DNA from 4 places in the Massilia niabensis genome. Region 2 is predicted to be linked to each of the others. Evidence: predicted binding sites of a transcription regulator. Region 2 holds the regulator's gene; each other region holds the start of a gene.
What was found. The regulator sigma-54, encoded in region 2, starts transcription at its own class of promoters, with help from an activator protein. The targets are predictions, from matches to a motif close to TGGCANGNAANCTGCTTT.

Region 1 (2,202 bases), on a different contig from region 2:
TAACAATTTTTAATTTGCAATAACAACAGTTTGGCGATGCCGCCACTGCTTGTCGTGAAGGGGAATGAAGTGAGCAAGATCATGACGAATCTGACGAAACTGGCCCTGGCTTCGGCCTGTGCCCTGACCTTGTCCGGCTGCGCAGTGTGGGACAAGTTCCGGTCGCCGTCGCAGTCGGCCGTGTCGATGGCGGGCGTGGTACCAGCCGACTACCTGATTGGCCCGGGCGATGCCGTCAATATCATCGTCTGGCGCAATCCGGAAGTGTCGATGTCGGTGCCGGTCCGCCCGGACGGCAAGATCACGACCCCGCTGGTCGAAGACCTGCCGGCGGCGGGGAAAACCTCGACCGAGCTGGCGCGTGATATCGAAAAGGCACTGGCAAAGTTCATCCAGCAACCGGTCGTGACCGTCGTCGTCACCGGTTTCGTCGGCAACTACGGCGAGCAGATCCGCGTGATCGGCCAGGCCGCCAAGCCGCAAGCCCTGCCGTACCGCCGCGACATGTCGCTGATGGACGTCCTGATCGCCGTCGGCGGCGTCACCGAGTTCGCCTCGGGCAATCGCGCCAGCATCATCCGCACGGTCGATGGCCGGCAGCAAAAGCTGAATGTGCGCCTTGACGACCTGATCAAGGATGGCGACATCTCGGCCAACATGCCGATGCGCCCGGGCGACATCCTGGTGATCCCGGAGAGCTTCTTCTAAACCTCGATACTGTCGGGTTTTCTTACAACGGCGCCTCAGGGCGCCGTTTGTCATTGAAGGGCCCCTGGTTGATACCTGCAATCCTGCCGGCGGCACGCGCTCCGGCTGCGCACGCGCTGCTGTATATATGCACTGCCACCGGCGCGTGGCGCCAACAGGGCCACCATGCCACCTGCTTCAGCAAACCTTCATGTCGCCGCGGGCACGCGCCGGACTGTCAGGCGCGTGCTGCCGAGGGTGGCGTAGGAGCGTTCTTACAAAGCCACGGGAGGATTTTGTAGGAGCAACATTGTTAACTATTTCTTATAATAAAACAAAGATTCCTAAGAACATTGTAATAGAAAAATATGCTGTCGATATACTTTACAAGGGCATTGATCGGGGTCTAGATGCGTGCATTAAGTATCTGATTTTTAAAGAAAATCAAAAGCTGGCACAGCGCTTGCTAATAGGTGAGTGTGTTTGCCCAACCGATCAACTCCACTGAGGAATAGAATCATGAACTTTATGAAGAAACTGGCTTGCGCCGCCGCTGTTGCAATGTCCTTCGCTGGTGCCGCTAACGCGGAAGTCGTGCTGAACGACTGGGTCTTCAATCCAGGCGGTACCGGCTATGCAAACGGCCAGGAAGTCAATGAATACCTGGACGTGAACGGCAACGCCTTCATCCAGCTGACCCCAACCGGCGGCTCGAGCTTCACCTTCACCGAACACGCTGTGTTCAACATCGTCCAGGCTGACAGCAACGGCCAGCTGTTCCCAGTGAACTTCCCAGGCGGCAACATCAGCGCAACCTTCGAAGCGACCGGTCGCGGTAACTTCAGCGGCGCCTTCACCTTCACCGGTGGCACCATCCGCATGTACCAGAACCCGACCAATGGCCAGTACGGCACTGAGGCCGGCATCTACGGCGCGAACCTGGGCAACGAGATCGCTTCGTTCAACGTGCTGGCCGGCGGCGGGGGCGAAGTCGATGCAAGCGGCTCCCCAGTCAACAACGGTCAAGTGACCGTGCTGGCACAAGCCACCCAGATGGACGCTGGTTACTTCTTCCGTGGCAATGGCCAGGACCTGTCGCTGGAAGACATCATGGCCTTCGCCTTCACCAATGCCAACACCGTCGGTGAGCCGACCGCCCGCCTGGTGAACGAAGTCGCTTGCCAATACGCAGGCTTTACCGGCAACGGTTGCAACGGCAGCGCCTACGGCAACACCCCTGGCGCGTTCTTCGTCTCGAACAACGGCCAGTTCAAGCTGGCTGAAGTTCCAGAGCCAGGTTCGCTGGCCCTGTTCGGTATCGCGATGCTGGGTGCTGGCGTTGTCAGCCGCAAGCGCGCCAAGAAGGCCTGATTCGCCTCCTGAACGCAGTAGAGTTGGATGAAAAGAGCGGGCTTGCCCGCTCTTTTTCTTTGGCCGCTCGGTTTTGCGTATGGTTATGCCATAGCAAATAGGAATCGGTTTTCTTTACAGTCGAGTTCGCTTAGCATGAATAAA
Region 2 (2,202 bases):
ACCGGCGCGCGGTATTGGGACTGTCCTACCTGCCGCAGGAAGCCTCGGTGTTTCGCAAACTGACGGTGGAAGACAACATCCGCGCCGTGCTGGAACTGCAGCGTGACGACAACGGCAAGGCGCTCACCAAAGCCGCGATCAACGAGCGGCTCGACTCCCTGCTGGCCGAACTGCAGATCGAGAAGCTGCGCGAGAACCAGGCGCTGTCGCTGTCGGGCGGCGAGCGGCGCCGGGTCGAGATCGCGCGCGCGCTCGCCACCAACCCGCGTTTCGTGCTGCTCGACGAACCGTTTGCCGGGGTCGACCCGATTGCCGTGATCGAGATCCAGCGCATCGTGCGCTTCCTGAAGGAGCGCGGCATCGGCGTCCTGATCACCGACCACAATGTGCGCGAGACGCTTGGCATCTGTGACCGCGCCTATATCATCAACCAGGGCGCCGTGCTGGCCTCGGGCCGCCCTGACGACATCATCGCCGACGAGTCGGTACGACGCGTCTACCTCGGCGAACACTTCCGCATGTAGTTAAAACGAAGAACCAAGCGGCATCATGAAACAATCCCTGCAACTCCGGACTTCGCAGCACCTGGCGCTGACGCCACAGCTACAGCAGTCGATCCGCCTGCTGCAGCTGTCCACGCTCGAACTGCACCAGGAGATCGAGCAGATCCTCTCCGATAACCCGCTGCTCGAGCGGATCGACGACCCGCTCGACAATTCCGTGCGCCTGCTGGCTGACGGCGCCATCAACGATTCGCCCGTCCAGCAGCCCGATGCGCCGGCGCCGAACGGGGACGAGCCAGCCGCTCCAGGGGAGGCTGGCGAGGCGCTCGATGCCAACGGCGGCGATGTCGAGCGCGGCGAGGCCGATGCCGACTGGGGCGACGCGCCGCGTGCATCCGGCAGCGACGGCGACGACGATGGCCGGCCGCAGCTGGGCGCCATTGGCGTGACGCTGCGCGAGCACCTGTCGGAACAGATCCGGGTAACGGGTGCGAGTACGCGCGACCGCGCGCTGGCCGAACTGGTGATCGACGCCATCGACGACAACGGCTACCTGGAAGAGCAGCTCGACGAGATCCACGCGCGCCTGCCCGAAGAGCTGGAAGTCGATATGGACGAGCTGCGCTGCGCGCTGGCGCTGGTGCAAAGCCTCGATCCGGTCGGCGTCGGCGCACGCAGCGCCAGCGAGTGCCTGGCGCTGCAGATCCGGCAGATGCCGGGCGTGCCGCTGGTGACCCGGCGCATGGCCCTGAAAATCGTCGAGGGCTATCTGACCTGGTTCGCCCAGCGCGAATTCAACAAGCTGAAAAAGGCGCTCGACTGCGACGACGAAGACCTGCGCGAAGCGCAAGCCGTGATCCGCCAGTGCAATCCGCACCCGGGCGCGGCCTTTGCGTCGAGCACCTCGGACTACGTGGTTCCGGACGTTATTGTCCGCAAGACCGGGTCCGGCTGGAGCGTAATGCTGAACCACGAAGTCATGCCGCGCCTGCGCGTGAACAACGTCTACGCGGCCCTGCTCAAGCAGGGCAAGGGCGAAGGCCAGATGAGCGCGCAACTGCAGGAAGCGAAGTGGTTAATTAAAAATATGCGCCAGCGTTTCGACACGATCCTGCGCGTTTCGCAGGCCATCGTCGAGCGTCAGCGCAACTTTTTCAGCCATGGCGCGGTTGCCATGCGTCCCCTTGTGCTCCGCGAGATTGCTGATACACTAGGCCTACACGAGAGCACGATTTCTCGCGTGACAACTCAGAAATTCATGCTGACCCCGCACGGCATGTTTGAGCTGAAGTATTTCTTCGGAAGCCACGTCGCCACCGAAGCGGGGGGCGAAGCCTCTTCGACGGCGATCCGGGCGCTCATTGCGCAACTGACAGGAGCAGAGGACCCCAGGAACCCATTATCCGACAGCAAGATCGCGGAAATGCTCGGTGAACAAGGCATGGTCATCGCGCGCCGCACGGTTGCAAAATATCGTGAGGCCCTCAAGATCCCTCCGGTCAGTCTCCGCAAATCCTTGTAACAACGGCAGCCATGCGCGACCCAAGCGTGCTGCGTCAGCCGTTTCTTTTTCAAAGGAGTGTGTATGAATCTCACTATCAGCGGTCACCACCTCGACGTTACCCCTGCCATCCGTGAATACGTACAGAACAAGCTGGAACGCATCACGCGCCATTTCGATCAAGTGATCGACTCCCAC
Region 3 (2,202 bases), on a different contig from region 2:
GGCCCGTCGGTGCGCGCGACGCTGGAGCTGAAGTTCTGAGGTCCTGAAGATTTAAAAATACAAGCAAAAAGGCCCGGACCGGAATCACTTCCGGCCCGGGCCTTTTTTCTTTGGCCCTAAGGCTTACGCTGCCTGTACGCGGCGGCGCAGGGCGCCGATGCCGGCCAGGGCGATGCCGAACAGCGCGACCGAACCCGGCTCAGGCACTTCGGCCAGCTTGAACTGGCCGTTGCCGCTGATGAAGAAGTGCTGGCGATCGACGTTCTTGTAGGTCTTGCCGTTGCAGCCGCGGCCGGTGAAGCCGCCGAATTCGCAGGCAACTTCCTTGACCAGGGTGCTGCGTGGGCTGCCCAGGGTATTGGCATTGGTGAAGGCGAACGCGAACATCGGCTGGGTCGACAGGTCGACCCCGTGCCCGTTGAAGAAGTAGCCGGCCTTGAGCGAGCCGGCGGCCGCCTGTGCGTGGACGGATACCTGACCATTGTTCAGCGGGCTGCCGTTCGCGTTGACCTTGCCGCCGCCACCGAGCAGGATATTGAATTCCGCAATCTGGATCCCCAGGTTGGCACCGAAATAGCCGGCCCTCGAACCATACTGCCCATTGGTCGGATTGTGGTACATGCGCAGCGTGCCGCTCTCGAACCGGAAGGCGCCCCCGAAGTCGCCTTTCCCCACCGCCTCAAGCGTTGCCGTGATGTTGCCGCCCGGGAATGCCATCGGGAACAGGGTGCCGTTGCTGTCAGCCTGGACCAGGTTGAACACGGCGTGCTCCTTGAACGTGAACGAGGTCGCGCCGGCTGGGGCCAGCTCGATGAAGGCGTTACCGTTCACGTCCAGGTATTCGTTAACCGCCTGGCCGCCGGCAAAGCCGCCGCCGGTCGGGTTGAACACCCAGTCGCTCATCAGGATCGAAGCCTGGGCCTGCGTGGACAAGGCGAGCACCGCGGCGCAACCGATCTGTTTCAGATATTTCATGTTGGACTTTTCAGGACATTGTTAGTATGCGTACTTACAAGCAAGTAACATGCCAACAGGAAAGTATCTTTAGTAATCAACAAGTTGGCGAATGTCAACTTCAGTAGCTGGTGTGGGCTGTAAAGATTTCCGACAGCCGGCGCGGCGCGGGCGCAGGCCGGGGCCGGGAAGCTCACCGGAATGCAAGGGCATCCGCATCGATCGCCAGCAGCTCGCCGGCGCGCTGGGACAAGCGGTCCGCTTCCAGGTTGCGGTGGCGCGGCACCCAGCGCAGGGTAACCCCCTGCAGCCGGCCGAGCAGGGCATGCACGCGCGCGCGGTAGGGCCGCAGCACCGGAGCGCTGTCCTCGAGTGGCCCGTTGACGTCGTCGATGACGACCTGGCTGTCGCCGTAGACGGCCAACTCGCCTGCGCCATGGGCCAGAGCGGCTTCCAGCACCGCGATCAGCGCCAGGTATTCGGCCTCGCTGCTGTTGCCGTAGCCGGCCGCGCGCGACAGTTCGACCAGTTCGCCCGCAGGTCCGCGCAGCAGGCCGCCGATGCCGCAGCGTCCCGGGTTGGGCCGCGCCGATCCGTCGAACCAGGCGCGCCAGGCGCAGGGCGCGCCCAGGTGCCTGGCGCCACGCAGGGCGTGCGCCGCCTCGCGCGCTGCCTTGCGCTGCGCCAGGCGCGCGGCTTCGGCGCCGCGCAGGGCCGCGCGTTGCGCCAGCAGCGCGGCAAGGCCGGCCTCGCCCGCGCTCTCCGCAAGCACCAGGCGCAGCGCGCTTTCGAACGGCAAGCCCTCGCGCAATGCGCGCTTGCGGCTGGCGGCGAGTTCGGTACGGTTGGCGGCGCTTTGCAGGCGGTCGAGATCGGTCATCTCGCCAGCATAAAGCATTTCGATGGGTTCGCGCCGCTTGTGAGTCCGCAACAAACGTCTTGCCCGTCGTCGCCGCATCCCGGCAGGCGAAAAAAAAGCGCCTCTTTCGAAGCGCTTTCTTCATCCTGCCTGGTTATTCCGCGTCATGCGAATTAACGGCGGTATGGATTGTCCGGGCTGCTGTCGCGGCTGTTGCGGCGACCGTCGCCATCGCGGTCATGGTCGTACCGGTTCTCGACGCCGTCGTTGTCGCGGTCGCGGTCGCGGGCATTCGGGATGCCGTCGCGGTCGGTGTCGCCGCCGTGGCGTTCGATACGGTCCGGGATGCCGTCACGGTCGCGGTCGCGGCCACGGTATTCCTGCGGGCG
Region 4 (2,202 bases), on a different contig from region 2:
TCGCCCGCGAACAGGTTCTTGCCGTCTTTCCAGATCGACTGGTGCACGTGCATGCCCGAGCCGTTGTCGCCGTTGATCGGCTTTGGCATGAAGGTGGCGGTCTTGCCGTAGCTGTGGGCGACGTTCCAGACCACGTATTTCAGGTTCTGGGTCCAGTCGGCGCGCTCGACCAGGGTCGAGAAGCGGGTGCCGATTTCGTTCTGGCCGGCGCCGGCCACTTCGTGGTGGTGCACTTCGACAGGGATGCCGAGCGATTCAAGGATCAGGCACATTTCCGAGCGCATGTCCTGGAAGCTGTCGACCGGAGGCACTGGGAAATAGCCGCCCTTGACCGCTGGACGATGGCCGCTGTTGCCGCCTTCGGTTTTCGCGTCGGTCGACCACGAGGCTTCGTCCGAATCGATCTTGACGAAGCAACCCGACATGTCGACTTTCCAGCGGATCGAATCGAAGATGAAGAATTCTGGCTCCGGACCGAAATAGGCGGTGTCGCCCAGGCCGGTCGACTTCAGGTAGGCTTCGGCGCGCTTGGCGATCGAGCGCGGGTCGCGGTCGTAGCCCTTGCCGTCCGACGGTTCGATCACGTCGCACTGCATGAACATCGTCGTCTCTTCCATGAACGGGTCGATGTTGGCGGTGTTCGGGTCCGGCATCAGGATCATGTCCGATGCTTCGATGCCCTTCCAGCCTGCGATCGACGAGCCGTCGAAGGCGTGGCCCGACTCGAATTTGTCGAGGTCGAAGTGCGACACAGGAACGGTGACGTGCTGCTCTTTACCACGGGTGTCCGCGAAACGGAAATCCACGAACTTGACTTCGTTGTCCTTCACCATCTGTATCACATCTGCGGCGGTCTTTGCCATGCGTTTCTCCTGAATGAAATGGGTTGCTGCTGGTAGCGAGGTTTCCAGAAACCGATCAGCTTGCCTGCAGCCTGCTTGCTACCGTTAATGCAGGAACTGTGCCAGCTCCCCAGCATGAACAAATACGCAATCGTTCTTTGGCAACACGAGAGTTTAACCATAAAATCTTGCGGAGTACGGTTTTCCATCGCGGTGCAGCCAACTCATCTTTTGCACCTTTTTGGTGCGGGCTGGACAAAGCGCACCATTTTGAAGCACCACGCACCGTTTCAGCAAGACCGACCCAATTGGGTGCGGATTCACCGAACAGGGAACACCATGACGACGATTGACGACATTCTCGCAACAGCACGTACCCGCACGCCGGGCCAATCCTATGCCGGTGCCGTGACCCCGCAGGAAGCGTTTGCACTGCTTCAGGCCGACCCGAGGGTCAAGATCGTCGACGTGCGCACCAATGCCGAGCGTGACTGGGTGGGCCGCATCGCGGTCCCGGACACCCAGCATGTGGCGGTGCAGTGGGCCACCTACCCCGGGGGCCAGCCGAATCCCCAGTTCGGCGAGCAACTGGCCCAGGTGGCGAACCCGGACGAAATCCTGCTGTTCCTGTGCCGCTCCGGCGTGCGCTCGCGCCACAGCGCGCGGGTGGCGACCGAACTGGGTTACGCCAATTCGTTCGATATCCTGGAAGGTTTCGAGGGCGACCGCGATGGCGAAGGCCACCGCAAGACGCTCGGCGGCTGGTGCAAGGCGGGGCTGCCCTGGGTCGGGGCGTAAAAAATGTAGGGTGGGCGGCTCTGCCGCTCACGCGTTCAGCCATGGGTGATCCGCCGCGAATGATCAACCGAGCGTTGAACGCGTGGGGTGACGCGGGCTAAATGCCCGCGGAACGCAACGCAGGCGTTCGAGCAGCGTGAACGCCAACGTTCGGGTATAGCCGCACACCCTACGTCATCAGCGGGGCAGCACCAGCACCTGCACGCCCGACGCCGTGCCTGGCGCGCGGTACACGCGCTGGGTTGCCTTCTGGAAGTCTTCGGGGCGCGCTTTCGGGATGTGCGTAAACGTCTGCGGGTTCAGGTCGACCAGCGGGAACCAGGAACTTTGCACCTGCACCATGATGCGGTGGCCACGGCGGAAGGTGTGGTTGACCTGGCCGATGTCGAAATTGACTGCCTCCACCTTCCCCGGCGTGAACGGCGCCGGCTTCTCAAAGCTGTTCCTGAACTTGCCGCGCAGCGGGTTGCCGCGCACCAGTTGCTGGTAGCCGCCCATCTCGAGCGTCGGCACGGGCACGTCGCTGCCCTTGCGTTCGTGCGGCGCTTCTGGATAGGCCGCC

Region 1: the regulator sigma-54 is predicted to act here: its motif matches at 1,140-1,157, upstream of pepA (flocculation-associated PEP-CTERM protein PepA).
Region 3: the regulator sigma-54 is predicted to act here: its motif matches at 1,013-1,030, upstream of pepA (flocculation-associated PEP-CTERM protein PepA).
Region 4: the regulator sigma-54 is predicted to act here: its motif matches at 950-967, upstream of glnA (type I glutamate--ammonia ligase).

The regions. Positions count from the first base shown of each region.
Region 1 covers NZ_JBHSMU010000009.1:510,735-512,936, forward strand. Annotated here, with positions in the region: gene ACFPN5_RS10435 (XrtA/PEP-CTERM system exopolysaccharide export protein) at 37-708, shown strand; gene pepA (flocculation-associated PEP-CTERM protein PepA) at 1,207-2,058, shown strand.
Region 2 covers NZ_JBHSMU010000008.1:88,824-91,025, forward strand. Annotated here, with positions in the region: gene lptB (LPS export ABC transporter ATP-binding protein) at 1-524, shown strand, start outside; gene ACFPN5_RS07345 (RNA polymerase factor sigma-54) at 550-2,025, shown strand; gene hpf (ribosome hibernation-promoting factor, HPF/YfiA family) at 2,089-2,202, shown strand, end outside.
Region 3 covers NZ_JBHSMU010000004.1:134,614-136,815, reverse strand. Annotated here, with positions in the region: gene ACFPN5_RS03240 (TonB-dependent receptor plug domain-containing protein) at 1-39, shown strand, start outside; gene pepA (flocculation-associated PEP-CTERM protein PepA) at 124-975, opposite strand; gene ACFPN5_RS03230 (ribonuclease HI family protein) at 1,148-1,834, opposite strand; gene ACFPN5_RS03225 (YXWGXW repeat-containing protein) at 1,987-2,202, opposite strand, start outside.
Region 4 covers NZ_JBHSMU010000003.1:117,981-120,182, forward strand. Annotated here, with positions in the region: gene glnA (type I glutamate--ammonia ligase) at 1-863, opposite strand, end outside; gene ACFPN5_RS00700 (rhodanese-like domain-containing protein) at 1,182-1,640, shown strand; gene ACFPN5_RS00705 (CocE/NonD family hydrolase) at 1,818-2,202, opposite strand, start outside.